Regions from separate parts of the Mesorhizobium sp. KR2-14 genome, predicted to be linked through region 3. Evidence: riboswitches for the same ligand, from Rfam matches in the RefSeq annotation. Region 3 holds a riboswitch; each other region holds the start of a gene.
The links. A riboswitch is a leader RNA that binds a small molecule or an ion and turns the genes downstream of it on or off. The one in region 3 is predicted to bind cobalamin.
Positions count from the first base shown of each region.

Region 1 (9,675 bases), on a different contig from region 3:
GGACCGTGTGCTGCGGTTTGAAAACGGCAGGCTGGACTGGCTCTGAGGTCTGGGCGCTTGTACGCAGGCCGCGAAACTCGTGGCGGCCGTCACTGCGCCGGAAAGCTATTCCGGCAGCTCCATGTCGGTGATCATGTTGACGCCGTTGACCTGATCGTAGGCGAGCAGGACGTCCATGCCCTCCTGAAGCGCATCGACGTCGAATTCGCCGGGCAGCTTGTAGGACTTGCCGTTGTCGAGCGTGATGGTCAGCTTTTCGCGGTCGATCACCTTGATCTTGCCTTCCGCCTCGGCAGCGAAGGCGGCGCTGGAAATCATCATGACAGCGGCAAGAGCGCCGATCAGGCTACGCATGGTCCATCCTCGTTTTTGTTTATCCTTGGCGTCGACGGGCGACGGCTCGCGATTGCGCGCGGGTAGAAACCAGTAACACGGGGAATGTGTCAAAACTAGAACGCGGCAGTTTCACTTTATGTTTTCAAGATGTTGCCGAAATCACAGGAAAACCGGGCACCTGCCGCCGTTCGGCTCGCGCGAGACAACTGGGCAACAGGTCGGATCATGGTTTGACCCCTGCCGAAAACGCCAATAGAACGCAGCCCAGAGCCGGCGAGACCGGGCAGGGCTGAGTATCATGTCGCACAACACTTTCGGACATCTGTTCCGTGTCACCACCTGGGGCGAAAGCCACGGCGCGGCCTTGGGCTGCGTGGTCGATGGCTGCCCGCCTGGCATTCGCTTCACGCGCGCCGAAATCCAGGCCGAACTCGACCGGCGCCGCCCAGGCAAATCGCGGTTCGTGACCCAGCGCCGCGAGCCCGACGAGGTGCAGGTGCTGTCGGGCTTTGTGCTGGACGAGGACGGCGAGACGATGATCACCACCGGCACGCCGGTGTCGATGATGATTGAAAACGTCGACCAGCGCTCGAAGGACTATGGCGAGATTGCGCGGCAGTACCGGCCCGGCCATGCCGACTACACCTATCACGTCAAATACGGCCTGCGCGACCATCGCGGCGGCGGGCGTTCTTCCGCTCGCGAAACCGCTGCGCGCGTGGCTGCCGGCGCGCTGGCACGCAAGGTGGTGCCGGGCATGGTTGTGCGCGGTGCGCTGGTCTCTATCGGCGTGAAGGACATCGACCGCAGCCGCTGGAACTGGAATTTCGTTGAGGATGCGGAAAACCCGTTCTTCACGCCGGATCCGGATTCGGTGCCGGTATTCGCCGAATATCTCGACGGCATCCGCAAGGCCGGCTCCTCGGTGGGCGCCGTCATCGAGATCGTGGCCGAGGGCGTGCCCGCCGGTCTCGGCGCGCCGGTCTATGCCAAGCTTGACCAGGACATCGCCTCGAATCTCATGTCCATTAATGCGGTGAAGGGGGTGGAGATCGGCAATGGCTTCGAGGCCGCGCGCATCACCGGCGAAGAGAATGCCGACGAGATCCGCATAGGCAACGATGGCAAGCCGGTGTTCCTGTCAAACCACGCCGGGGGTATACTTGGCGGTATCTCGACGGGGCAGGAAATCGTGGCGCGCTTTGCCGTCAAGCCGACGTCGTCGATCCTGACGCCGCGCAAGTCCATCGATGTCGACGGCAAGGACGTCGACGTGATGACCAAGGGCCGCCACGACCCTTGCGTGGGCATACGCGCCGTACCGATCGGCGAGGCCATGGTTGCCTGCGCCATCGCCGATCACTACCTGCGGCATCGCGGCCAGACGGGAAGAATTTAGGGGAGTAAGGGAGTAGGGGAATAACATACTGCCCTACTCCCTTACTCCCTTGCGAACAAAGTGAGCACCATGTCCTACGATCAGAAAAAAGTCGTCGAGGCGCTTCGGGCCTTCGAACGTGGCGAAATCGTCGTCGTGATGGATGACGACGGACGCGAGAACGAGGGCGACCTGATCGTCGCAGCCGTGCATTGTACCGCCGAGAAGATGGCTTTCATCGTGCGCCACACCTCCGGCATCGTCTGCACGCCGATGACGCGCGAGGACGCCCGCCGGCTGAACCTTGCGCCGATGGTGGCCGAAAACGATTCGGCCCACACCACCGCCTTCACCGTCAGCGTCGACTTCAAGCATGGCACCACCACCGGCATCTCGGCCGACGACCGCACGCTGACAGTGCGCAACCTGGCCAACGACAATGCCGGTCCCGCCGATTTCGTGCGTCCTGGCCACATCTTCCCGCTGGTGGCGCGCGAGGGCGGTGTGCTGATGCGCTCGGGCCATACCGAGGCGGCCGTGGACCTGTGCAAGCTGGCCGGCCTGCCGCCGGTGGGAGTCATCTCGGAACTGGTCAACGACGATGGCACGGTGATGCGCGGGCCGCAGGTGGCGGCCTTCGCCGAGGCCAACGGCTTGAAGCAGGTGTCGGTGGCCGACCTCATCGCCTATCGCCAGCGCCAAGAAAAGCTGGTGGAGCGTGTCGAGTGCTCGGATATCGAAACGCCCGGCGGCAAGGCCAAGGCCTATACCTACACGCTGCCCTGGGACGTGATGCACCACCTGGCGATCGTGTTCGGCGACATTCGCGACGGCGAGGAAGTGCCGGTCAGGCTTCATTCGGAAAACGTGGTGGACGACGTGTTCGGCACCGGACATGACCTGCAGTCGATCATGAAGTCGATGGGCGAATGCAAGCGCGGCGTCATCGTCTATTTGCGCGAGGGATCGGTGGGCGTCGCCCACCAGGACCGCAACCGCCCGGTGCACAACGAGGCGGAGGCGCATGCCGAAGCCCGCAAGCGCGAGAGCGAGTGGCGCGAGATCGGCCTGGGTGCGCAGATCCTGCGCGACCTCGGCATTTCCTCGATCAACCTGATCGCCTCGCGCGAGCGCCACTATGTCGGCCTCGAAGGTTTCGGCATCAAGATCGCCAAGACAGAAATTCTTTAGCGAGAATCGCCGCTGTTGTGCGGCAGACGCTTGACAATATCTCCCCTCAGGACATGCTCAATTCGCCTGTTCTGGGGGGATGTTACATGTGGGACTTCGATATCGGCAAGACGCTGTCGATGATGGTGAAGACATGGCCCTTCATCGTCTTTCGCATGATCGTGTTTTTTGCAATCACCGCAGCGTATGTGCTTGCGACCGGCGCCGGAGCGGGCGTCGGCTATGGCGCAGGCCACATCTTCGGCGGCGAGGACGGGCCGGTCACCCTTTCGCTGTGGGGCGGGATCCTGGGTTTCGGCGCGGTGTCGCTGATCGTCTACTGGATCCGCGAATACATCCTCTACATCGTCAAGGCCGGCCACATCGCGGTCATGGTCCGGCTGCTTGACGGCCACGACGTGCCGGGCGGCCAGGGCCAGATCTCTTATGCGCGGGAAGTGGTGACGGCGCGATTTGCCGAGGCGAACATTCTCTTTGTTCTCGACCAACTGGTGAAGGGCGCCATCGCCGCCATCACCGGCCTGATCGGCGGCATAGCGTCCTTCCTTCCCATCCCGGGGCTCGACGGGCTGGTGAAGTTCATCAACACGGTCATTCGCCTGTCGCTGACCTATGTCGATGAGATCATTCTCGCCTACAATATCCGCATCGACAGCCACAGCCCTTACGAGACCGCCCGCCAGGGCGTTGTCCTCTACGCACAGAACGCCAGGACACTGGTCAAGAACGCGGTGTGGCTGGCGATCATCATGTGGGGCCTGACCTTCGTCATCTTCCTGATGATGCTGACGCCCGCGGCCGCCATCCTCTACGTGATGCCCGGGCAACTGGCGGGCTGGGCCTTCGTTCTGGCGATCGTGTTTGCCTGGGCGGTGAAGGGCGCGCTGATCGAGCCCTTCGCCATCGCTTCGCTGATGCAGGTCTATTTCAAGGCCATTGAGGGGCAGACGCCCAACGCCGACTGGGATCGCCGGCTGGCCGAGGCATCGGGCAAGTTCCGCGAGCTGAAGGACAAGGCGCTGGGCGCGCCCGGCGGGTCGGCGTGGCAGCCGGCCGGACAGCCGGGTTAGGCACGACAGGACCGGGCTTCTCGGGTCACCGTCTCCTTGAGCGCGGTTTCTCCGGCGCCGCCGAAGGCCTCGCTCATGATCAACTCGTGCAGGGGCAGGCGGCTGCCCCAGCCATTTGCCTCAAGGTCTGGTTTCGGCGCGAACTGCGAGACGCGACCTACGCACAGATAGGCGACCGGCGCGACGTGGTCGGGAATGTCGAGCAGGCCCTTCAATGCGTGCTCGTTGAGGATGCTGACCCAGCCGATGCCCACCCCTTCCGCCCGCGCGGCGAGCCAGAGATTTTGGACAGCACAGACGGTGCTGTAGAGGTCCATCTGCGGGTTGTGCCAGCGGCCGAGGGGCGAGGTTTCCGAACGCCGCCGGTCGCAGGTGATGCAGAGGTTCAGCGCGCTTTCGCAGATGCCTTCGAGCTTCAGCTTGCGGTAGAGCGCTTGCCGCTCGGCGGCGATGGCAGGCAGTTCCTGCGCGCGGGCGGCCAGGAACAGGTCGCGCACGCGCTCGCGTCGCTCCATGTCGCGGATGACGATAAAATTCCACGGCTGCATGAAGCCGACCGACGGCGCGTGATGGGCGGCCAGCAAGAGGCGCGCCAGAACGGCGTCATCGAGCGGCTCGGGCGCAAAATGACTGCGCACGTCGCGGCGCGTGAAGATTGCGCGGTAGACTGCCTCGCGCGCCGCGTCTCCGAAGGCGTTTTCGGGCATAGGATGGCTGCTTGCCGGCATCGCGTTTCCCCTTGCGAACAGGCTCGGCATCGTTCCGCCTGACCAAGCGGACGACTATTTCTGCCTGGCCGGTCTTCTGGCTCGGGTTCGTCCCGCCATCGGCGCCTTCCCGTTCCGCAGAACAGTGGCACTTGCCAATGCGATCCCCCTTACAGCGTTGGGCACGCCGCGGATTTGCACCGCGTTCCCGATTCTCCCGCCCTAGAGCGCGATGGCTTCTCCTTGAGACGCCATCTTTCTCCAGGTTTCTGGAGCATGACCTTGTCCGAAAAGTCTGCAACTTTTCGGGATCATGCTCTAAGGCGGGCACCTTGCAGCAGCGCGACACTATCGCGGAACGGGGCGCGATGCATCCTCAATCGGCGACACGGGGTTTGCGAGAAAAGACGATTTTCCCCAGGCTTCGGCAGGTAGTGCGTGGCGACGGGCGCCTTTGCTGATAAACTGCCTGGCATGACAACGCGCCTTTATTCGCACCCGATCTATCTTGAGCACCTGACGCCGCCGGGGCACCCGGAGCGCCCGGACCGGCTGCGCGCGATTGCGCGCGTGCTGGAGGATGATGCGTTTGCGGACCTCGTGCGCGTCGAGGCGCCGGAGGGAGACGAGGCGACGATCCTGTTCGCCCATCCCGAGAGCTTCGTGGACCGGATTCGCGCGGCGATCCCCGAGGAGGGGCTCGTGGGCATCGATGCCGACACCACCGTGAGCCCCAAGAGCTGGCAGGCGGCGCTGACGGCGATCGGCGCGGCCAATGCGGCGGTGGACGACGTGTTCACCGGCAAGGCTGACAACGTGTTCGTGGCGGCGCGCCCGCCGGGTCACCATGCCGAGAAGACGACCGCGATGGGGTTCTGCCTGTTCAACAACGCAGCGATCGCGGCCCGCTACGCGCAGCGCAAATATGGCGCCGAGCGCGTGGCCATCGTCGACTGGGACGTGCACCACGGCAACGGCACGCAGGACATCTTCTGGGACGACCCGAGCGTGCTGTTCTGCTCCACCCACCAGATGCCGCTCTATCCGGGCACCGGCGCCAAGGACGAGACCGGCGCGGGCAACATCGTCAACGCGCCGCTGTCGCCGGAGAGCGGCAGCGACCTGTTCCGCGAAGCGTTCCGGGCGCGCGTGCTGCCGGCGCTCGACAATTTCGCGCCGGACCTGATCATCATCTCCGCCGGCTTCGACGCGCACCATCGCGACCCGCTGGCGCAGATCAACTTGACGGAAGAAGACTTCGACTGGGCGACAGGCCAGCTCATGGACCGCGCGGCGCGCCATGCGAACAACCGCATCGTGAGTCTGCTCGAGGGCGGCTACGACCTGCAGGGCCTGTCTTTTTCGGTCGCGGCGCATGTAAAGCGCCTGATGAAAGGATGAATGATGGACGCCGAACCGAATGACGACATCAAGGCGATGAGCTTCGAACAGGCGCTGGAAGCGCTGGAGAGCATCGTCGACCATCTGGAGCGCGGCGACGTGCCGCTCGACCAGTCGATCCGCATCTACGAGCGCGGCGAGGCGCTGAAGGCGCATTGCGACCGGCTGCTAAAGGCGGCCGAGGACAAGGTGGAGAAGATCCGCCTGTCGCGCGACGGCAAGCCGGTGGGAGCCGAGCCGCTCGACGGAGAGTAGGGCATCGTTGAACAATCCGTCTCGGCGGCGCGGTATTTCTCCCGTGGTCGTCGCGGCGTAGCCTCTGCGGGCAAGTTTTTTGCGACTGCCGCCGATTGGAGGTTACCATGAGCTTCTTTCCCGCACCCGATCCCGAACTGGGCAACGCGTATTCCTGCGACGCTCTCGAACTGATGGTGGTCGCCAACGCCAAGGACATTGGCGGCTTCGAGGTGCGCCGCGCGCTGCCCACCGCGCGGCGGCGACTGGTCGGCCCTTTCATCTTCTTCGATCGCATGGGCCCGGCGATTCTGCGGGCCGGGCAGGCGTTGGACGTGCGCCCGCACCCGCATATCGGTCTCTCGACCGTGACCTATCTGTTCGACGGGAAGATCCGGCACCGCGATTCGCTCGGCACCGAGATGGTGATCTCGCCCGGCGACGTGAACCTGATGACGGCCGGGCGCGGCATCGTCCATTCCGAGCGCACGCCGGAGGAGATCCGCAGCGCGCCGACCTCGATCTCGGGCCTGCAGACCTGGATTGCGCTGCCCGACAACAAGGAGGAAATGGCCCCGGGCTTCGAGAACACGGCGAATACCGCGCTGCCCGAGTTCGATGCGGATGGCGCAAAAGTGCGCGTGGTGATGGGCGACTTCGAGGGCCATCGCTCGCCTGTGACCGTCTACCACGACACGCTCTATGTGGATGTGCGCCTGGAGCCGGGCGCGAAGATCCGCATTCCGGCCGATGCGGAAGAGCGCGCGATCTACGTGCTGGAGGGCAATGTCACGATCCTGCGCGACCGTTTCCCGCCCGATCGGCTGCTGGTGTTCCGGCCCGGCGACGAGATCGTGGTTTCGGCCGAGGAGGGCGCGCATTTCATGCTGTTCGGCGGCGCCTCGCTGGGGTCGCAGCGCTACATCTGGTGGAACTTCGTTTCCTCGTCAAAGGAGCGCATCGAGCAGGCCAAGGAAGAATGGAAGACCGGCCGCTTCGACATCGTGCCGGGCGACGAGAACGAGTTCATACCCTTGCCCGAGCGCTGAGTTTTGCGGGCATAAGGCCACATCTTGCCCGCGCTCATTTACATTCCGGCACCGACACTCTATCTCCGAAGCCGATATTGATCGATTAGACAGGCTGAATCCCGTGACCTTGCCGCCCAAAACGCCGCTGCTGGATACGGTGCGCATTCCTGCGGACCTCAAGCGGTTGCCCGAAAGCGATCTGCCGCAACTGGCTTCCGAACTGCGCGCCGAGCTGATCGACGCCGTGTCGCACACCGGCGGGCATCTCGGCGCCGGCCTTGGCGTGGTCGAGCTCACGGTGGCGCTGCACTATGTGTTCGATACGCCGGACGACCGCATCATCTGGGACGTTGGCCACCAGGCCTATCCGCACAAGATCCTGACCGGGCGCCGCGACCGCATCCGCACGCTGCGCCAGGAGGACGGGCTGTCGGGCTTCACCAAGCGCGCCGAGAGCGAATACGACACCTTCGGCACGGGCCACTCGTCGACCTCGATCTCGGCCGGCCTCGGCATGGCCGTGGCACGCGACCTGGAGGGGCGCAAGAACAACGTGATTGCCGTGATCGGCGACGGCGCCATGTCGGCGGGCATGGCCTATGAGGCGATGAACAATGCCGGCGCGCTGAACTCGCGCATGATCGTCATCCTAAACGACAACGACATGTCGATTGCGCCGCCGACCGGCGCAATGAGTGCCTATCTGGCGCGTCTCGGCTCGGGGCGCGCCTATCAGGGCATCCGCGATCTTGGCAAGAAGCTGACCTCCTATCTCGGCGCCCGCGTCGACCGCGCCATCACCCGCGCAGTGGAGCACGCACGCGGCTATGTGACCGGCGGCACCCTGTTCGAGGAACTGGGCTTCTTCCACATCGGCCCCATCGACGGGCACAATCTGGAGCACCTGATCCCGGTGCTGAAAAACGTGCGCGACAATGGCGACGGGCCGGTGCTCATCCATGTCGTGACGCAGAAGGGCAAGGGCTACGGTCCGGCCGAGGCCGCCGCCGACAAGTATCACGGCGTCAACAAGTTCGACGTCATCACCGGCGCGCAGGCCAAGGCGCCGGCCAATGCGCCGAGCTACACCAAGGTTTTTGCGCAGAGCCTGATTCAGGAAGCACGCGAGGACGAGAAGATCGTCGCCATCACCGCTGCCATGCCTTCCGGCACCGGCCTCGACCTGTTCGGCGAAGTTTTCCCGGCCCGCACCTTCGATGTCGGCATTGCCGAACAGCACGCCGTGACCTTCGCGGCCGGCCTCGCCACCGAGGGGCTGAAGCCATTCGCGGCGATCTATTCGACCTTCCTGCAGCGCGCCTATGACCAGGTGGTGCACGACGTGGCGATCCAGAAGCTGCCGGTGCGCTTCCCCATCGACCGTGCGGGCTTCGTCGGAGCCGATGGACCGACCCATTGCGGCGCCTTCGACACCGCCTATCTTGCCTCGCTGCCGGACTTCGTGGTGATGGCCGCCGCCGACGAGGCGGAACTGCGCCACATGGTGCGCACTGCCGCCGCTTATGACGAAGGCCCGATCGCGTTCCGCTATCCGCGTGGCAACGGCGTGGGCGTGGAGATGCCGGAGCGCGGCCAGGTGCTGGAAATCGGCAAGGGCCGTATTCTTCGCGAGGGCACCAAGGTGGCGCTGCTGTCCTTCGGCACGCGCCTGCAGGACTGCCTGCTGGCGGCCGAGGAACTGACCGCGGCAGGGCTTTCGACCACCGTGGCCGACGCCCGCTTCGCCAAGCCGCTGGACGAGGATCTTGTTCGCCGGCTCGCCACCTCGCACGAGGTGCTGCTAACGGTGGAGGAAGGCTCGATCGGCGGCTTCGCCAGCCATGTGCTGCATTTCCTCGCCAAGGAAGGCCTGCTCGATGCCGGCCTGAAGGTGCGCCCGCTGGTTCTGCCGGACGAATTCACCGACCACGCCAAGCCCGAGAAGATGTATGCCGACGCCGGGCTTGATACAGCCGGCATCGTGCGCACGGTCTTTGCAGCACTTGGCCGCTCGGTGCGCTCTGTATCGGCCTAACCAGCTGTTTACGCTGGTGTTTGGCCATTTGCTTACCTTTCTCTTGGCCGATTCTTAGCGGCCTGTCGCTAGAGCTCTCCCCAAGGAGGGCAGGGCTATCGCCCATAGCATTCGACCCCCACTCCGGTTTGCTTCGCAAACCACCTCTCCCCCGCTCGACGGGGGAGAGGAAACGCCGTCCGCGAACTGGCACCCTTCCTCTCCCCTTTTGAGGGGGAGAGGTGCCGAGCGAAGCGAGGCGGAGTGGGGGTAAGTCGTGCCATATGCGATTGTCCCGCCAGGCAGGGGGAGC
Region 1 is NZ_JBDZDR010000002.1:479,957-489,631, forward strand. Features, by position in the region: gene ABLE86_RS06820 (histidine phosphatase family protein) at 1-46, shown strand, start outside; gene ABLE86_RS06825 (DUF1344 domain-containing protein) at 106-354, opposite strand; gene aroC (chorismate synthase) at 635-1,735, shown strand; gene ribB (3,4-dihydroxy-2-butanone-4-phosphate synthase) at 1,805-2,905, shown strand; gene ABLE86_RS06840 (hypothetical protein) at 2,992-3,975, shown strand; gene bluB (5,6-dimethylbenzimidazole synthase) at 3,972-4,703, opposite strand; cobalamin riboswitch at 4,752-4,932, opposite strand; gene ABLE86_RS06850 (histone deacetylase family protein) at 5,157-6,083, shown strand; gene ABLE86_RS06855 (exodeoxyribonuclease VII small subunit) at 6,087-6,338, shown strand; gene ABLE86_RS06860 (pirin family protein) at 6,446-7,366, shown strand; gene dxs (1-deoxy-D-xylulose-5-phosphate synthase) at 7,470-9,383, shown strand.
Region 1: it holds a riboswitch for cobalamin, as region 3 does, so the genes downstream of both, bluB (5,6-dimethylbenzimidazole synthase) here and ABLE86_RS02240 (DUF1636 family protein) in region 3, are expected to answer to the same signal.

Region 2 (9,675 bases), on a different contig from region 3:
GACGCTGCAGATCCGGTGGAAGACGCTGTTCTTGGTAGCGCGCACGATCTCGAGGTGGAAGTCGCGGTCCTGCTTGGCGAGGTCCTCGCCAGCTTCGAGGCGCTCCTCGGATTCCTTCAGGATCTCGCGCAGCCGCTCATAATTTTCCTCGGTGGCGCGCGAGCAGGCCAGTTCGGCGGCCTTGATCTCGTGGATCTTGCGCAGTTCCACCGTCTCGTAGATCTGGATCGGGTCGAGCGGCACGCCCGCCTTGGCAAACAGCGCCATGGCCTCCACGCTGGCCTGCCGGGTGGTGAGATAGATGCCCGACTTGGCGCGGCGCTCCACTATGCGCATCGCCTCGAGGATCGCCAGCGCCTCGCGGATCTGGCCGCGGCTCACCGAGAAATGCTCGGCCAACTCGCGCTCGGAAGGGGTGCGGCCGGTCTCGGCGTCGGAGCAGGAAAACAGGTAGGCGGCAAGTTCCGCGAGCAGGTTGTTGTCTTTCATCGTCAGGCGCTCTGCTTGTGGGCCTCCAGGAACCGTTCGGAGACCGTAAACCCCAGACCGGGAGAATCGGGGATCGCAATCATACCCCCCTCGACCGTTACAGTCTCCTCGATCAGATCATGGATCATCGGATTAGCCCCCAGCGAATATTCGATGGTGAAGCTGGCGGGCGAGGCGGCGCAGACATGGAGCCCGGCGAAGAAACACGGCGCGCCGGCCCACAGGTGGGGCGCGAAGCGCAGGTTGAAGGCGCTGGCGATCGTGCCGATCTTCATCGCCTCGCTGATGCCGCCGCAGAAGGCGGGATCGGGCTGGAAGATGTCGGCCGATTTCAGCATGGCGAGGTCGCGGAAGGCATAGCGCGTCGCCTCGCTCTCGCCGGTGGCGATCGGAACGCTGGTGGCAGCGCGCAGCTCCGCCATGCCCGGCTTGTCGTCGGCGATCACCGGCTCCTCGAACCAGGCGAGGTCGCAGTCGGCGACCATGCCGGCGAAGCGCTTGGCTTCGGCCACGGTGTAGGTGCCGTGTGCGTCGACCATGAGGTCGATGCCGGGCCCAAGCGCCTTGCGCGCCGCGCGCACGCGCTCCGCCGAGATGTGCGGCGCGCCGTCCATGGCGCCCACGCGCATCTTCACCGCCTTGAAGCCGCCGGCCTCGACATAGGATTTCAGCTGGTCGCCGATCGTTTCGGCGTTCGCCCAGCCGCCGGAGGCGTAGGCCGGCATGCGTTCCAGCTTGCGCCCGCCCAGCAACTGCCAGACCGGCTTGCCGAGCGACTTGCCAAAAATGTCCCACAGCGCGATGTCGACCGCACTGATCGCCGCGATGGAAAGGCCGCGCCGCGCCAGCTGCGGCATGGCATGGCCGGCGGCAGCTGCGGTCTCATGGCGCACGCCGTTGTAGAGCATCTCCCAGATGACGCCGATGTCGCCGGCATGTAGACCGATCAACTGCGGGGCGATCTCGTGGTTGAGCATGTGGACGAGCGCGCCATAGGTGCCTGCGCTGCCAGCCGCGTTCTTGCCTTCGCCCCAGCCGACGAGCCCGTCGTCGGTCTCGATGCGCAAAATGGCGGCGTCGAAGGTCCGCACCTGACCGAAGTCGCTACGGTGTTGCCGGTCCGTCTGGATGGGCACGCGAACCCACCATGCCTGAACGTGTCTTATGCGCATCTCGCACCTCGGCCTTCCCGCCCTGGCGAGGCGGAAAGGCTTGAAAACGCCGGCAACGCCGGCTGGCCCTTACTTGATCAGCGGCAGGATGGTTTCCGCCGTAATGCGCATCTGGTCGGCATAAAAATCTTCGGTCAGCAGGCTGGAGCCATGGTCCTGGATGAATTTCAGCTGCTCGGGCGGAATGTCGACCGGGTTGCGCTCCACCATGGTCGGATATTTGTTGGCGGGCGTTCGATCCACCGGCGCGACGAACTCGTTGGTGACGGCACCTTCGTAGCCGATCTCCTTCAGCGTGCCGATGATCTGCGGCCAGTCGAGTTGGCCGAGCCCGGCGGCGAAGCGGTTGTTGTCGGCGACGTGGAAGTCGAACAGGCGCTTTCCGGCGAGCCGTATGGCGTCGTACATGTCCTCCTCCTCGATGTTGAGGTGGAAGGCATCGAGGCAGACGCCGCATTCGGGGCTCACCGCGTCGGCCAGCGCCAGCGCCTGCGAGGCGCGGTTGAACAGATAGGTCTCGAAGCGGTTCAGGGGCTCGATGGCGATCCGCACGCCTTTCTTCTGTGCGTGGGCGAAGCACTCGCGGGTGGCGTCCACCACCCAGTTCCACTCTTCTTCCTCGGTGCCGTCGGGCGTCACCTTGCCCACGGTGGCCGGCACCAGCGTGACGATCTCGCCGTCGAGTTCGCTGACCATGGTGATGACGCTCTTGACGTAGTCGACCGAGCGGGCACGCTGGCCCTCGTCCCTGGCGGCCAGGTTGCGCTCGCCGAGCGTCAGCGTCACGGCGCCCCAGCAGCGGATGCCGTGTTCGTTCAGCAGCGCGCGGGTTTCCTTGACGTCGTATTGCGCCGGCTCGCCGGAAATTTCGATGCTTTCGTAGCCGAACTTCTTGATCCGGGCCAAGGTCTTGCCCAGCGGTTCGGCGCGCATCCAGTTGTGCGTCGAAAGATGCATGGTCTTTCCCTTCAACAATTCGCCTGCAATCGGCTTCGCCGGGTGGCGAAGCGGTTCCTCCTCCCGCAAGGCGCGCCAGTTTCAACTGGTTCGACCAATTAGGTATATGCGGATTTCTAGACGATTTCGAACCTGCTCGCAAGAAGTGGTGCCATGCAGGCCAAATCCTAAGGTAATTCTTTGTAAAACAAGGCTTTATGGAGGCGTTCCGCTCGTGTGAAGCTGGCGCGGGCGGTAAACAGGCTGCTTGACCGGAAACTTCTATTTGGTATTACCAGAGAGATTGTTGATAGGTGAAGGCATCCGGGCGAACCGGCTGGCGGTTTGTTGTAGCCTTCCACCTGGATTCGGTGAGCGCTTGAGGAGAGGGAGCAGGAGCATGGCAAAGACGCTGAAAGGTCCCGGCATATTTCTGGCGCAGTTCGCCGGCGACGCCGCGCCGTTCAATTCATTGAAAAGCATTGCGGAATGGGCGGCCGGGCTCGGCTACAAGGGCGTGCAGATCCCGACCTGGGACGGGCGCCTGTTCGACCTCAGGAAGGCAGCGTCCTCCAAGGCCTATTGCGACGAGGTCAAGGGCATCTGCGCCGACGCAGGCGTGGAGATCACCGAGTTGTCGACGCATTTGCAAGGCCAGCTCGTCGCCGTGCATCCCGCCTATGACAGCCAGTTCGACGGCTTTGCGCCGGCCGAGGTCCACAACAACCCGAGCGCGCGCCAGAAATGGGCGGTGGAGCAGATGATGTTCGGCGCCAAGGCCTCCGAGCATCTCGGGCTGAAGGCTGCGGTCAGCTTCTCCGGAGCGCTCGCCTTCCCTTACCTCTACCCCTGGCCGCAGCGGCCGGCGGGGCTGATCGAGGAGGCGTTCGGCGAACTCGGCAGGCGCTGGAAGCCGATCCTCGACGCTTATGAGGAATCGGGCGTCGACCTCTGCTACGAGATCCATCCGGGCGAGGACGTGTTCGACGGGGCGACCTTCGAGATGTTCCTCGATGCGGTCGGCGGCCACAAGCGCTGCAACATCAATTACGACCCATCGCATTTCCTGCTGCAGCAGCTCGACTACCTGGCCTTCATCGACATCTATCACGAACGCATCAAGGCGTTTCACGTCAAGGACGCCGAATTCAATCCGGACGGGCGGCAGGGCGTCTATTCGGGCTACCAGGGCTGGGTGCAGCGCGCCGGCCGCTTCCGCTCGCTCGGCGACGGGCAGGTCGATTTCTCAGGCATTTTCTCCAAGCTCGCTGCCTATGACTATGACAGCTGGGCGGTGCTGGAATGGGAGTGCTGCCTGAAGCATCCGGAAGTGGGTGCTGCCGAGGGCGCGCCCTTCATCGACAGCCATATCATCCGGGTGACGGAAAAGGCATTCGACGATTTTGCGGGCGGGGAAACGGACCGGGCGGCGCTGCGCAAGATGATGGGCATTGCCTGAAATCGAGACGAGACCGGACGAGCGAGGAGGGGAGGTTTCAAGATGACCATTGAGGGACGCAGCGAGCGCAGGGAAGGCCCGATCCGCTACGGCATGGTGGGCGGCGGGCAGGGAGCCTTCATCGGCGGGGTGCACCGCATCGCCGCTCGCCTAGACGGCGAGTTCGAGCTGGTGGCCGGCGCGCTTTCGTCCGATCCCGAAAGGGCGAGAGCATCGGGCGCCGAACTCGGGCTTGATCCGGAGCGCAGCTATGGCTCGTTCCAGGAGATGGCCAAGACCGAGGCGAAACGCCCGGATGGTATCGAGGCGGTGGCGATCGTGACGCCCAACCACATGCATTATCCGGCCGCCAAGGCGTTCCTGGAGGCGGGCATCCACGTCATCTCCGACAAGCCGCTGACCTCCAGCCTGGCCGACGCCAGGAAGCTCGCAGCGCTGGTCGAAAAGACGGGCAAGGTCTTCGTCCTCACCCACAATTACACCGGCTATCCGATGATCCGGCAGGCGCGCGAGATGGTGCAGAATGGCCAGCTCGGCGAAATCCGTGTCGTGCAGGCCGAATATCCGCAGGATTGGCTGACCGAGAAGGCGGAGGATCATGGGTCCAAGCAGGCGGCGTGGCGCACCGACCCGAAGCAATCGGGCGCCGGCGGCTCCACCGGCGATATCGGCACCCATGCCTATAACCTCGCCCGTTTCGTCACCGGGCTGGAGCTGGACAGTCTTTCGGCCGACCTCGACGCATTCGTGCCCGGCCGGCAGCTCGACGACAATGCGCATGTCATGCTGCGCTTCAAGGGCGGGGCCAAGGGCATGCTGTGGGCAAGCCAGGTCGCGCCCGGTAACGAAAATGGCCTGAAGCTCCGGGTCTATGGCACCAAGGGTGGCGTCGAGTGGACGCAGAGCGACCCGAACTACCTTTGGCACACGCCGTTCGGCGAGCCCAAGCGGCTGCTGACCCGTGCCGGCGCGGGCGCCGGACCGGCGGCCGCACGCGTCACGCGCGTGCCGGCCGGGCATCCGGAAGGCTATCTGGAAGGCTTTGCCACCATCTATGCCGAAGCTGCCAGGGCGATCCGCGCCGCGCGCCGCAACGGCAATCCGGGCAACGACGTGCTCTACCCCACGGTGGAGGATGGCGTGGAAGGCGTGGCCTTCGTGGAAGCCTGCGTGAAGTCTTCCAAGAAGAACGCGGCCTGGACCAAACTCTGACGGAATTGGCTGGGGCGGCCATTACCAATGCCACTGCCGGGTCCCGGCAGTGGCATTTTGCCCGGCCAATCGCTATGTGAGCTCTCGAAGGTGACAAACCCGGCAATTCGGGCCAAGTTTCAGAATTGCAGGGTTTAGGAAGGGCGAGCAGCATCATGGCGGCAAGGGAAAAGCTGACGAAGAACCAGCTTCGCGTGCTCGAGAAACTCGAGGCTGCGAGCGGGCCGCTCAGCGCCTACATGCTGCTCGACCAGTTGCGGGAGCAGGGTTTTCGTGCGCCGCTGCAGGTCTATCGCGCGCTCGAAGGTCTGATGAATGCCGGCTTCGTCCACCGGCTGGAGAGCATGAATGCCTTTGTTGCCTGTTCCGAGCCGCACGATCACAGCCACCGGCTGATTGCTTTCGCAATCTGCGACAAGTGCGGCCAGGTCTCGGAGTTTTCGGACGAGGTCATCGGCGAGCAGCTCGACGCCTGGATCGGTTCGACCGGCTTTGCGGCGAAGAGGGCTGTCATCGAATTTCGCGGCACCTGCGCCAAATGCGCGGCGTTGGCCGCATAGGCCGGCGCGCTCGCCTCAGGTGATGCGGCCGCGTGCCACACCGGCCAGGAAGCGACGAACTCTTCCCCGCGCCCGATCTGCACCTCGTGCTGGTTGACCTTCCGGGCGCGCGTGGCTACCAATCGATTCGGAATTGGTTCCGCTTCGCGGCGGATGAAAAGGGAACACGGTGAGACCTTCGGGTCGAAGCCGAGACTGCCCCCGCAACTGTAACCGGCGAGCTTTCCTTCAACCAAGCCACTAAGAGCGCACCGCGCGATTGGGAAGGCGAAGGCGAAGCGTTGACCCGGAAGTCAGGAGACCTGCCTTTTCCGGTCACCCATGCTTGAATACGGGGTGTGTTCAGGCGCGGTCGTCCGTGGCGGTGACATTTGAAAAAAGTGTTGCCGCGCGCCCGGACGATTCTGACGGACACAGTCCCGGACATCTCCGATCGGCGGCTCTGGAGCTTGCATGCGGAACCCCGCTTGCAGGCCGAATGGAGTGCTGAATGAAGAGACTGAATTTGCGCGCAAGTGTTCTTGCGCTCGCCGCAACCGGCTGTGCGGCAATCGTGTTCCCCCAGACCGCATCGGCCGAGCAGGTCGATGATGACACCACGCTTCTGGAGCGGGTCGTCGTGACCACGCCGCTGAGGCGAGAAAGCTCGCTGGCGGGTTCGACGTCTTCCGTCACCGTGATCGATGCCAAGGAGATCGAGCAATCTGCCGCGCCGGACCTGCCGTCGCTGTTGAGGGCCCACACCGGCGTGTCCATCGTCTCCTATGGCGGTCAGGGAGCCGCGGCCAATATCCACATGCGTGGCATGTCGGCCAGCCAGACGCTGGTTCTCATCAACGGCGTGCGGGCAAGCGCGGCCACGACCGGAACCGCCTCGATCTTCAACATTCCGCTGAGCGCCATCGAGCGCATCGAAGTGGCCAAGGGGGCGCATTCGGCGCAATATGGCGCCGACGCCATGGGCGGCGTCGTCAACATCATCACCAGGCAGGGCGGCCCCTGCGCCGATGGCCGCGATGCCTGCGCCAGCGTGACGACCGGCATCACCCACCCCTGGGGCGGCTACGTTTCCGGCTCCGCTCAAGGACGTACCTCCAACGGGATGGACTACTCGGTCGGCGGCAGTATTCTCGGCACCCGCGGCTACGACTTCACCACGCCGCTCGCCTGGGACCACGAACCGGGCGACGAAGGCTTTCTCCAAGGCTCGTTGAACCTGTCGCTGTCGAAGGATTTCGATTGGGGCAGGCTCTACGCCGATGGCCTTTTTGCAGCTGGCCGCAGCCAGTATGACAGCGCCTATCCCTTCGACAACGAGGTTGATGCCAGCACCTTCGCCGGAAAGCTCGGCGCGCAGATCCTGCACGCGGACGACTGGACCTCGACCGTCGAAGCAAGCTCGGGGCTCGACTACTCGACCAATTTCCGCAAGGGAGTGGCCGGCGGCACCAAGTACGACACGCAGCGCCACGGCATATTCGCCTCGACGGAGAAAGGTTTCCAGACCGGCAGCGTGGCGCATATCCTGGCCGGCGGCATCGAGGCCTATCGCGAGCACGTCGATTCCACGATCGACTACGCCGTCACTTCGCGCACGCTTGCCGCGGTGTTCAGCCAATATTCGCTGGAATACGAGGCGCTTCGCGTCGACAGCGGCATTCGCTACGACCACAACGAACAATTTGGCGGCGCGACGACCTACAATGTGGGTGCGAGCTACGACGTGCTGGCCGATCTGGTGCTGCGTGCATCCTTTGCCACCGGCTTCCGGGCGCCGACCTTCAACGAGCTGTACTATCCGGGCTTTTCCAATCCGAACCTGAAGCCGGAGAAGTCGCGCTCCTATGAGGTCGGGCTGAACTGGCAGGCGTCCGCCGGCACCAGTCTGGACCTCGCCTTTTACCAGACCTGGGTGACCGACGCGATCGCCTCCTTTGCGCCGAGCTATACGCCCGAGAACGTTGCCCGCGCCCGCATCACCGGGTTCGAGGCGGCGCTGGCCCACCAGTTCAGCGAGGAATGGAGCGGCAAGACGACACTCGACATCCGCCAGCCGCTGAACCAGGACACCGGCAACTATCTTCCCTACCGCGACCTCTTCAAGGCTACCGCCGAGCTGAACTACAGCCCGACGGAAGCGCTCAACCTTTCGGCCAGGCTGCTCTATGGCGCGGCGCGCTACGCCGATGCCGCAAACACGGGGAAGCTGGCGGACTATGTGACGGTGGACTTCACGGCGCTCTACTCTCTGGATTCCCAATCCCAGCTCAAGCTGTCCGTCGAGAACGTCTTCGACGAGCAATATTTGACCGCCGCAGATGGTGTTCCGCCATATTCTCAGGGATATCTCGCGCCGGGGCGTACAATCGGGTTGAGCTTCACTCGAAACTTCTGAGTTTGAAGCTGGCCCGGCACAACGGGCTCTCGTTTGAAGGCATGCGATGGGACTGGCTGAAGGGACAAGGCGGAGAGCGATGACCGGGGCGGGACCTTCACTGCGGGTGATCGCCGTGGCCGTGGCAATTGCCATCGCATCAGCGGTCTCCGCGCCGGTCTTCGCAGCGCAGCCGCCCCATCGTGTCGTGTCGCTGAATGTCTGTACCGACCAGCTCGCCATGCTGATTGCGGGCGAGGGGCAGCTCTATTCGGTGTCCAATCTGGCGACGGATCCGACCGCATCGGTGCTGGCCGATGCGGCCGCGAGCTATGTGGTCAATCACGGCCTGGCCGAGGAAATCTTCCTGATGTCGCCGGACCTCATTGTGGCGGGCACCTACACCACCCGGACGACTGTCGATCTGTTGCGCCGGCTCGGACTGCGCGTGGAGGAGTTCGCACCGGCAGACTCCTTTGAGGACATTCGCACGCAAATCGCCCGCATGGGCGAGATGCTGGGGCAACAGGAAAAGGCCGCGGCGCTGGTTTCCGGCATGGATGCGGAGCTGGCGCGCCTCCGCGCGCAGCCTGCATCAAACCGCTCGATCGCGCTCTACTACACCGACGGCTACACCTCCGGTGCCGGCACGCTGGTGGATGAAACGGTGAGGGCGGCGGGCCTCCGGAACATTGCCGACAGGCTGGGCCTGGCCGGCACCACCAAGCTGCCGCTGGAGTTGCTGGCACTCGAGAATCCGGACCTGGTTTTCACCAGCCGGGAGCAATACGGCGCGCCGGCGCTGGCGGGGCAGGGCTATGTCCACCCCGCCTTCAAGGCGGTGACGGCTGGAAAGAAGGCAGTCAACGTCCCGGCCAAATACACGATCTGCGGGGCGCCCTTCACGCTGGAAGCAGTGCGCATCATGAGGGAAGCGGCGCGGACCGTTGAGGAGGTCAGATGAGCGAGACCGCGCGCTTTCGGCTGCTTCTCTTCCTGCTAGGCGTAACCGTGCTGCTGCTGTTTGGCCTCTCGCTCACGGTCGGCCCGGCGGCAATCGGCTTCGGCGAAAGCATTGCTGCGCTGTTTTCCGACAAGGCCGAGCCGATGGCGCTGATCATGCAGGAAATCCGCCTGCCACGCGCGCTCCTCGGCCTGATGATCGGCGCCACGCTCGGTCTCTCCGGTGCGGTTCTGCAGGGCTATCTGCGCAATCCGCTGGCGGAGCCCGCGCTGCTCGGCGTCAGCGCTTCGGCTTCGCTGGGCGCGGTGATCGCGATCTATACCGGCTTCTCCGCCGTCTTCCCGCTCGGCCTGCCGCTGGCCGCCTTGGCCGGCGCGGTGGTCGCGGTCGTGGTGGTGCAAGCCATGGCCGGCATGCGCGGCAGCGCGTTGACGGTCATCCTCGCCGGCGTGGCAGTGTCGAGCTTTGCCGCTTCCATGACCTCGCTGGCGCTCAACCTGTCACCCAAT
Region 2 is NZ_JBDZDR010000005.1:231,421-241,095, forward strand. Features, by position in the region: gene ABLE86_RS15425 (FadR/GntR family transcriptional regulator) at 1-489, opposite strand, end outside; gene ABLE86_RS15430 (mandelate racemase/muconate lactonizing enzyme family protein) at 492-1,661, opposite strand; gene ABLE86_RS15435 (sugar phosphate isomerase/epimerase family protein) at 1,731-2,618, opposite strand; gene ABLE86_RS15440 (sugar phosphate isomerase/epimerase) at 2,998-4,056, shown strand; gene ABLE86_RS15445 (Gfo/Idh/MocA family oxidoreductase) at 4,099-5,268, shown strand; gene ABLE86_RS15450 (Fur family transcriptional regulator) at 5,424-5,828, shown strand; cobalamin riboswitch at 5,946-6,153, shown strand; gene ABLE86_RS15455 (TonB-dependent receptor) at 6,319-8,223, shown strand; gene ABLE86_RS15460 (ABC transporter substrate-binding protein) at 8,303-9,166, shown strand; gene ABLE86_RS15465 (iron ABC transporter permease) at 9,163-9,675, shown strand, end outside.
Region 2: it holds a riboswitch for cobalamin, as region 3 does, so the genes downstream of both, ABLE86_RS15455 (TonB-dependent receptor) here and ABLE86_RS02240 (DUF1636 family protein) in region 3, are expected to answer to the same signal.

Region 3 (9,675 bases):
TCGTAGCGAACCTCCACGAAGCCGGTCAGAGGGAAGTCCTTGCGAAGCGGATAGCCTTCGAAGCCATAGTCGGTCAGCAGGCGGCGCAGATCGGGGTGACCCGAGAACAGAATGCCATACATGTCGTAGGCTTCGCGCTCGAACCAGTCGGCGCCGGGATAGATGCCGGTCAGCGACGGCACCGGGGTCTCGTCGTCGGTCTGCACCTTCAGGCGGATGCGCAGGTTCTGGCGCGGCGACAGCAGGTGATAGACCACGTCGAAGCGCTTTTCGCGCGCCAGGTGGTCAACACCGCAAATGTCGATCATCGAGACGAACTGGCACTGCACGTCGTCGCGCAGAAAGCCGGCAACGGCGACGATGTCTTCCGGCGCGACAGAGATGGTCAGCTCGCCATAGGCCAGAACCGTCTCACCGATCCGGGCACCGAGCTTCTCGGCCAGATAGACCGCAAGGTCCTTGAGGGCTTCACTCATGGAAAATCACCGTTCGATCGTGCCGGTGCGGCGGATCTTCTTCTGCAGGAGAAGAATGCCGTAAAGCAGGGCTTCCGCCGTGGGCGGGCAGCCGGGCACATAGATATCCACCGGCACCACGCGGTCGCAGCCGCGCACCACCGAATAGGAATAGTGGTAGTAGCCGCCGCCATTGGCGCAGGAGCCCATGGAGATGACGTAGCGGGGCTCCGGCATCTGGTCGTAGACCTTGCGCAGCGCAGGCGCCATCTTGTTGGTCAGCGTGCCCGCCACGATCATCACGTCCGACTGGCGCGGGGAAGCGCGCGGCGCGATGCCAAAGCGCTCGGCGTCGTAGCGCGGCATCGAGATGTGCATCATCTCCACCGCGCAACAGGCAAGGCCGAACGTCATCCACATCAGCGAGCCGGTGCGCGCCCAGGTGATCAGCGCCTCGGAAGAGGTGACCAGAAAGCCCTTGTCGGAAAGCTCGTTATTGATGTCGGCCACGAACGGATCGTCAGCGCCGATCAGCTTGCCCGTATTCGGATCGATAATGCCCTTGGGCTTGGCCGCGACAAGCGTGGGGGATGCCTGATTCAATCCCATTCCAGCGCTCCCTTCTTCCATTCGTAGATAAAGCCGATCGTGAGCACCGCCAGGAAGACCATCATCGACCAGAAGCCCAGCATGCCGATCTCGCCGAACGACACGGCCCATGGGAACAGGAACGCCACCTCGAGGTCGAAGATGATGAACAGGATCGCCACCAGATAGTAGCGGATGTCGAACTTCATCCGTGCGTCATCGAAGGAGTTGAAGCCGCACTCATATGCCGACAGCTTCTCCGGGTCCGGATTGCGGTAGGCAATAATGAATGGCGCGGCGATCAGCGCGAGACCGATCACCAGGGCAACACCGATGAAAATGACAATGGGAAGATATGAACTTAATAGCCCACTCATGCTCCGACTTTCCGTTGGCGGCCAACCGACCAAATTATAGCACTGAATCGAGCCTCAGGACCGCGACACATGCGCAGGTCAGATGGCGCCGAAAACCCATGCTGCAACGCGGCGAGGGTTAGCGCAGGCGCTTCGGCGAAGCAAGTCAAACCTTGGCCAAAGGGCGGCTGCGTCCATCGCTTTTGCGCGATTGGCGGCTCAGAACCCGAATTTGATATCTATACTCTTTTACTCCACTTTTCCTCCTGACACAATTCGGGTTGCAACATTGCTAGCGTGAGGTGCCAATCCGATTCCCGGACCAAACCGGAAGTCGCAACAGGACCCCGCGGAGCGAACGAACATGAAGGAAAGGATCTCGCTCAAGGTGGCGCGGCGCATTGCGTTGGCCGCGCAGGGCTTCGCCGATGCCCGCCCCGCCGGCCCCATCGACCGCAGGCATCTCAACAAGGTGCTTTCGCGCATCGGCCTGCTGCAGATCGATTCCGTGAGCGTGGTCGTGCGCGCGCATTACATGCCGCTGTTCTCTCGGCTCGGCCCCTACCCGCGCGACCTGCTCGACAAGGCGGCCAACTCGAAGAAGCGCTCGCTGTTCGAATATTGGGCGCATGAGGCCTCGTTCCTGCCCGTGGAAACCTATCCGCTGCTGCGCTGGCGCATGCAGCGCGCCGAGCGCCACGAAGAGATGTACACCGGCCTGGCCAAATGGGCGCAACAGAACACGCGTCTCATCGATGACATCTACAGCGAGGTCGTCGCCCGCGGCCCCGTCGCCGCCTCGGATATCGACGGCGCAAAGGGATTCGGTGGCTGGTGGGGCTGGAGCGACGAGAAGCACGCCTTCGAATGGCTGTTCTGGGCCGGCCGCATCACCACCGCCTCGCGCCGCGGCTTCGAGCGCCTCTACGACCTGCCGGAACGCGTGCTGCCGTCATCGGTCTTTTCCGCGCCGACGCCGACCGCCGCCGATGCGCATCGCGAACTGCTGCGCATCTCGGCCCGCGCGCTCGGCATCGCGACGGTGGGCGACCTGCGCGACTATTTTCGTCTCTCGCCCGCCGACGTGAAGGGCCGCGTGCAAGAATTGGTCGAATCGGGCGAGCTTCTGCCGGTGCGCGTGGAGGGCTGGAGCCAGCAGGCCTATCTGCACACGGGCGCACGCATGCCGCGCAAGGTGGAAGCCCGCGCGCTGCTGGCCCCGTTCGACCCGGTGGTGTGGGAACGCTCACGCGCCGAACGCCTGTTCGGCTTCCGCTATCGTATCGAGATCTACACGCCGGCCGCCAAGCGGCAATACGGCTACTACGTCCTGCCGTTCCTGCTCGGTGACACGATTGCCGCGCGCATCGACCTCAAGGCCGACCGGCCCGCCGGCGTGCTGCGCGTGCAGGCCGCCTATGCCGAACCCTGCGCGCCCGCCCACACCGCCGAAGCCCTGGCCGATGAACTGCGCCTGATGGCGCAATGGCTGGAGTTGGAGCGCATCGAGGTCGTGCCTGCCGGCGACCTCGCACCGGCGCTGACGGACATCCTCGCGTCGTAACCGCGCGTTGACAGGACAACGCGCCCCCGCCTAAATTCGCCCGCGACGGTCCCCTCTCCGCAAAGGGAGGGGCCAAGAGGGAATGCGGTGCGGGGACAAATCCCAATTCCGCAGCTGTACCCGCAACTGTAAGCGAAGAGCCAAAGCCGACAGCCACTGGAATTTTTCCGGGAAGGCGGCGCGAGGCGACGAGGCGCGAGCCAGGAGACCTGCCGTCTAAACGAAATCCGACCGCCCGGCGGGTGTCCTGGGCAAGGAGCATGATTCTAGTGAAGACCGAAGCTGATCCGACAGCGCTGGCCGAGGATGTCCGTGATCTGGATGTCTCCGACGTCACCGTTATCGTCTGTTCCTCCTGCCGGGACGAAACCGGCTCCGACGTCCGCCCCCGCGCCGGCGAATTTCTGGCGCAGGCCACGCTGCGCGCCGCTTCCAACGAAAACATCCGTGTCCAGCAGGTCGAATGCCTCGGCAACTGCAAACGCCGCCTCAGCGCCGCTTTGCTGCGCGACGGCTGCTGGAGCTACGTCTTTGGCGACCTGACGCCTGAAAGCGGCCCGGACCTGATTGCCGGCGCCAAGCTTTTCGCGACCGCCACAGACGGCATACTGCCCTGGCGCGGCCGCCCCGACAGCCTCAAGCGCGGCCTTGTCGCCCGCATTCCCCCTCTTGCCATAGTGAAGGACATTCCATGACCGCCTCCGCGACCCGCGTTCCCTGCACCGTCGTCACCGGCTTTCTCGGCGCCGGCAAAACCACGCTGATCCGCAACATCCTCGAAAACGCCAATGGCAAGCGCCTGGCGCTGATCGTCAACGAATTCGGCGATGTCGGCGTGGACGGCGAGATTCTGAAAAGCTGCGGCATCGACGCCTGCCCGGAGGAAAACATCGTCGAGCTGGCAAACGGCTGCCTGTGCTGCACCGTGGCCGACGATTTTGTGCCGGCGCTGGATGAAATCCTGTCGCGCGAGCCGAAGGTGGATCACATCCTGATCGAGACCTCGGGCCTGGCGCTGCCCAAGCCGCTGGTGCAGGCCTTCCAGTGGCCTTCGGTGAAGAGCCGCGTGACGGTGGACGGCGTCGTTGCCGTGGTGGACGGTGCCGCTCTCGCCGCCGGTCAGGTTGCCTCCGACATGGACGCCCTGCAGGCGCAGCGCGAGGAAGACGAAACGCTCGACCATGACGATCCGGTCGAGGAAGTGTTTCAGGACCAGGTGGCCTGCGCCGACCTCATCATCCTTTCCAAGAGCGACCTGATCGACGCGGACGGCAGCGCCCGCGCCCATGCGACAATCGGCGAGCATCTTGCGCGCGCGGTGAAGGTGGTGCCGAGCGCGCACGGCAAGGTCGATCCGTCCGTGATGCTCGGCCTCGGCCTTGCCGTCGAGGACGACATCGAAAACCGCAAGACGCTGCATGACGGCATGCTCGACCATGAGCACGACGATTTTGACAGCTTCATCGTGGAACTGCCAGCCATCGCCAGCCCCGAGGAACTGGCAAACCGCGTGGCGGCCGCCGCCGAGCAGGAAAACGTGCTGCGCGTGAAGGGTTTTGTCGATGTAGCCGGCAAGCCGATGCGGCTTCTGGTGCAGGCCGTCGGCCCGCGCGTGAACCACTATTATGATCGCGCCTGGACGCCGGCCGAGGAGCGTCGTTCGCGTCTCGTCGTCATCGGGCTGAAGGGCCTGAACCGCGAGGCCATCGAGCGCATTCTGGCGAACTGACCCAGGCGCGCGGCCATGCACATACTGACCACGACATCCGCCTCGCTCGACGATCTGATCGAGCCGGTCGACCTGCGGCAGACGCCGGCGGATGTCGTGGCGCTGTCCTTCACCGACAGCGATCTGGCCGGGCTGGCGGCGGCGTGGCGGCAGGCGGCGGACACCCTGCCCTCAATGCGGCTGGCGGCGCTGCGCGACCTGCGCCACCCGATGTCGGTGGACCTCTGGATCGACAGCGTGGCCGCGCACGCAAAGATCATCCTGGTGCGCATCCTCGGCGGCTACGACTGGTGGCGCTATGGCTGCGACCGGCTGGCCGCCATCTGCCGGGACAAAAAAATCCACCTCGCGCTGCTGCCCGGCGAAAGCCACGACGAGGACCAGCGGCTGATCGAATGCTCGACCTTGCCGCGCGAAAAGCTCGACCTGCTGCTCGCCTATTTCCGCGAGGGTGGCCCGGACAATATGCGCGCGCTGATGCACCAGTTAGCCGGACTTGCCGGCGGACAGGGTGCGGCAGCAGAGCCCGTCGCGGTGCCGAAGGCGGGCTTTTATGAGCCCGGCAGAGGCGTGGTGGAGCGGCCGCATCTTTTCGGAGAGGTTTCAGTTTCTTCACGCCCCCCTCTGGCCTGCTGGCCATCTCCCCCACAGGGGGGGAGATCGGCTGTGTCGGCGCTCTCGCCAACCGTTGACGCTCACAAGAATGCGCCATCGGCCGAGCTGCTAATCTCCCCCCCTGTGGGGGAGATGTCCGGCAGGACAGAGGGGGGTGCGACAGAACTCGACGCCGAAGTTCAAACTCCCCCCATCGTCCCGATCCTCTTCTACCGCTCGATGCTGCTGGCAGCCGATGTCGCGCCCGTCGATGCGCTGGTCGAAGCCTTGCGCGCGCACGGCATCGCGCCTGTCCCCATCTTCGTCTCCAGCCTGAAAGACACCACCTCCCTCGCCTTCGTGGAAAACGCGCTGGCCGACCTGAAGCCCGTGGCCATCATCACCGCCACGGCTTTCGCCAGCAGCGCCGAGCCGGGCGTGGAGACGCTGTTCGACCGCGCGGGTGCGCCAGTGTTCCAGGTCATCGTCGCCACGACGCGCCGCGACGCCTGGGCCGAAAACCAGCGCGGGCTGGCGCCCGCCGACCTCGCCATGCATGTGGTGATGCCCGAACTCGACGGGCGCATTCTGGCCGGCGCGATCTCGTTCAAGGCCGAAATGGAGACGGACGCCGCCCTTGCGTTCAAGGGCCTAGCCAACCGCCCCGAGCCCGACCGAGTCGAGCAGGTAGCTGGCCGCATCGCCGCATTCCTGCGCCTGCAGCGCGAGCCGCGCGCGACGCGCAAGGTGGCGATCCTGATCCCGGACTATCCGAGCGCGCCCGGCCGCACCGGCTACGCCGTCGGCCTCGACGTGCCCTCCAGCGTGCTCGCCATGCTGCATGACCTGAAGGCCGAGGGCTATCGGGTTGAAGGGATTCCCGAATCGCCGCGCGAGCTGCTCGACCTTTTGGCGCGCTGCGACCACGGCATCAGCATTGAAGACTATGTGCGCCTTTCCGCCGAACTGCCGGCAGAAGCGCGGGCGATTGTTGAGGCGGCGTGGGGTGATGCGAAATCCGAGATCGGTTTCTGCGAAGCGCCCCCCTCTGTCCTGCCGGACATCCCCACAGGGGGGGAGATTGGCTGTCTTCGCGACCTTCGCCAATCGCCAACTTCGCAGAATGAGCAGGATAACCGCGGCCGGCTGATCTCCCCCCTTGTGGGGGAGATGTCCGGCAGGACAGAGGGGGGCAACGTAGAGCACGACGCCCGCCCATTATTTCCCTTCCGCGCCGCGGTCTTCGGAAACATCACCGTCGCCCTCGCACCCGATCGCGGGCGCTCGGCCGACCGCCGGGCCGACTATCACGACCCGACGCTGCCGCCGCGGCATGCGCTGGTCGCCTTCGGGCTCTGGCTGCGCAAAGGCCTCGGCTGCCATGCGCTGGTGCATGTGGGCGCGCATGGGACGCTGGAATGGCTGCCCGGCAAGACGGTGGCGCTGGGCCAAAACTGTTTTCCGGAAATCGTCACCGGCGGCCTGCCGGTGGTCTATCCCTTCATCGTCAGCAATCCGGGCGAGGCCGCGCAGGCCAAGCGGCGCATTGCCGCCGTCACGCTTGGCCACCTGCCCCCGCCGCTTTCCCATGCCGGGCTGGACGAGAACCAGCAGACGCTGGAGCGGCTGGTCGACGAATATGCGCAGGCCGATGGTCTCGACCGCCGCCGCCGCGACCGGCTCGCAAAGCTGATCGTAGACACTGCCGCGCAGACCGGCCTTGCCGCCGAGGCCGGCGTCGCCAGGACCGACGCGCCCGACGAGGCCCTGCGCCGCATCGACGCCTGGCTCTGCGACCTCAAGGATTTTGCCGTCAAGGACGGGCTGCACGTCTATGGCCGCGCTGCCGAGGGCGAGACGGACGAGATGCGTCGCAAGAGCGCGGAAAGCGAGCGCACGGCGCTGATCGCAGCCCTCGACGGCCGCCACATCACTGCCGGCCCCTCGGGCGCGCCGGCGCGCGGCCGCATCGACGTGCTGCCGACGGGCCGCAACCTGTTCACCGCCGATCCGCGCACCATGCCGACGCCGACTGCCTTCGACCTCGGCCGCGCGGCGGCGCAGGAGGTGCTGACGCGCTATCTGCAGGACCATGGCGACTGGCCGCGTTCGCTGGTCATCGACCTCTGGGGCAGCGCCTCGCTGCGCACCGGCGGCGAGGAGATCGCGCAGGGCCTGTTCCTGATGGGCTGCCGCCCGCAGTGGGACGCCGCCACCGGCCGTGTGACCGGCATCGAGGTGCTGCCGCCGGCAACGGTGGGCCGGCCGCGCGTGGACGTGACATGGCGCATTTCCGGCCTGTTCCGCGACATGTTCCCGACCCAGATCGCGCTGATCGACGCCGCAGCCGCGGCCGTCGCCGCACGCGACGAGGAGGCGTCCGAAAACCCGCTGGCCGCCGAAGCGCGCGCGAGCGGGCGCACGCCGCCGCGCATCTTCGGCTCGTCGCCCGGCACCTATGGCGCGGGGCTCGAGGACATGCTGGCCCGCGGCGAATGGCAGGACCGCGCCGAGCTCGGCCGCGCCTATCTCGACGCTACTTCGCACGCCTATGGCGGTGCTTCCGGCGAAGGAGTTTCCGCGCCCGGCGCTTTTGCCCAGCGTATTGCCGAGGCGGACCTGCTGGTGCACAGCGGCGACGACCCCGGCCGCGACATCCTTGAAGGCTCGGCCGACGTCGCCTTCATCGGCGGCTTTTCGGCCGCACTTGCCGCACTCGGCAACAATGCCGACGTGATCGTGCTCGACACCACCGATCCGGCGCGGCCTCGCCCGCGCTCGGTCACCGAAGCGGTGGCGCGCGTGGTGCGCGCCCGCGCGGTCAATCCGCGCTTCATCGAGGGCCAGATGCGCCACGGACCGCGCGGCGCCTCCGAATTCGCCGAGACGGTGGACCGGCTGGTCGGCTTTGCCGAAACCACCCATGCCATTCCCGGCGCACTGATCGAGGCCGTGCACGACGCCTATCTCGGCGACGAAGCGGTGCGCGCCTTCCTGCTGCGCGAGAACCCGGCCGCAGCCAAGGTGATCGCCGAGCGCTTTGCCTCGGCGCGGCGGCGCGGGCTGTGGCATCCGCTGCGCAACTCGACCGATGACGATCTCGCCAGCCTGATCGCCGAGGCCGAAGCGCTGGGGGCGGCGGCATGAGCGGCTTTTCGCGCAGGGGCGCCTGCCCGGCCCTCTCGGCCCCCATGCAGACCGGCGACGGGCTGCTCGTGCGGCTCAATCCGGTCGCTGGAGGAGTTTCGCCCAAGGAGTTGATCGGACTCTGCGAATCCGCCCTGAGGCACGGCAATGGCGTGGTCGAGGTGACGGCGCGCGGCAGCCTGCAGATTCGCGGGCTGACCGCCGAAAGCGCGACAATGCTGGCGGCCGAGGTCGATGTGCTGGGCATCGCCGTCCGCACCGGCGTGCCGGTGGAGACGGGGCCGCTCGCGGGTTTGGACCCTGAGGAAATTTCTGACCCCTCCGCACTCGCCGCGCGCATCCGCGAGGCCATCGACGCGGCCGGGCTGGGCGCTCGCCTCGGGCCAAAAGTGTCCGTGGTGGTCGATGGCGGCGGCCAACTCAACATGAGCACGGTGCAGGCCGATGTGCGGCTGACCGCGCTAGCGCCCTGCCAATGGCTGCTGGCGGTCGCCGGCGATGCGCGCACCGCGACGCTAGTTGGCGCGGTTGCCGAGACCGATGCTTGCGATGCGGTACTGGCGATATTGCACGCGATCGCGGATCGTGGCCGCGAGGCGCGGGCGCGGGATTTGGATTTGAGCGCCTTACCCTCCCCCTTGTGGGGAGGGTCGGCGAGCGACATTCGCGGAGCGGATGTCGAGAGACGGGGTGGGGGTGTTTCCCCTGCACCGGCGGCTACCCCCACCCCGGCGCTATGCGCCGACCCTCCCCACAAGGGGGAGGGTAAGGTCCCGCTCGGTGCCCTTGCTCTCGCCAATAACAGTCACGCCCTGATCCTCGGCTTGCCCTTTGGAAGCATGCCGGCGGCGCGGCTGATCGAGTTGACGAAAATAGCCGAAGGCTTTGGCGCAACCGAGATTCGCCCTGCCCTGCAACGCTCGCTGATCCTGCTCGGCCTCGCGGAGTCCGCCTGCGCTCCCCTCTTGGCCGAAGCCGAAAAGCTCGGCTTCGTCACCGACCCACTCGACCCGCGCCGCATGATCGCCGCCTGCCCCGGCGCGCCGGCCTGCGCATCCGGCCGCATTGCCGCGCGCGAATTGGCTGAAGAAATCGCCCGCGAAAGCGGCTCGGCACTCGATCCGTCCGTCACGCTACACATTTCCGGCTGCGCCAAGGGCTGCGCGCATCCGGCACGCGCCGCACTCACTCTGGTGGGCGACGAAAAAGGAGCCGGACTTGTCGTTGACGGGACGGCGAAGA
Region 3 is NZ_JBDZDR010000001.1:477,575-487,249, forward strand. Features, by position in the region: gene ABLE86_RS02220 (NADH-quinone oxidoreductase subunit C) at 1-476, opposite strand, end outside; gene ABLE86_RS02225 (NADH-quinone oxidoreductase subunit B family protein) at 483-1,064, opposite strand; gene ABLE86_RS02230 (NADH-quinone oxidoreductase subunit A) at 1,055-1,420, opposite strand; gene ABLE86_RS02235 (winged helix-turn-helix domain-containing protein) at 1,764-2,963, shown strand; cobalamin riboswitch at 2,993-3,195, shown strand; gene ABLE86_RS02240 (DUF1636 family protein) at 3,260-3,658, shown strand; gene cobW (cobalamin biosynthesis protein CobW) at 3,655-4,692, shown strand; gene cobN (cobaltochelatase subunit CobN) at 4,708-8,433, shown strand; gene cobG (precorrin-3B synthase) at 8,478-9,675, shown strand, end outside.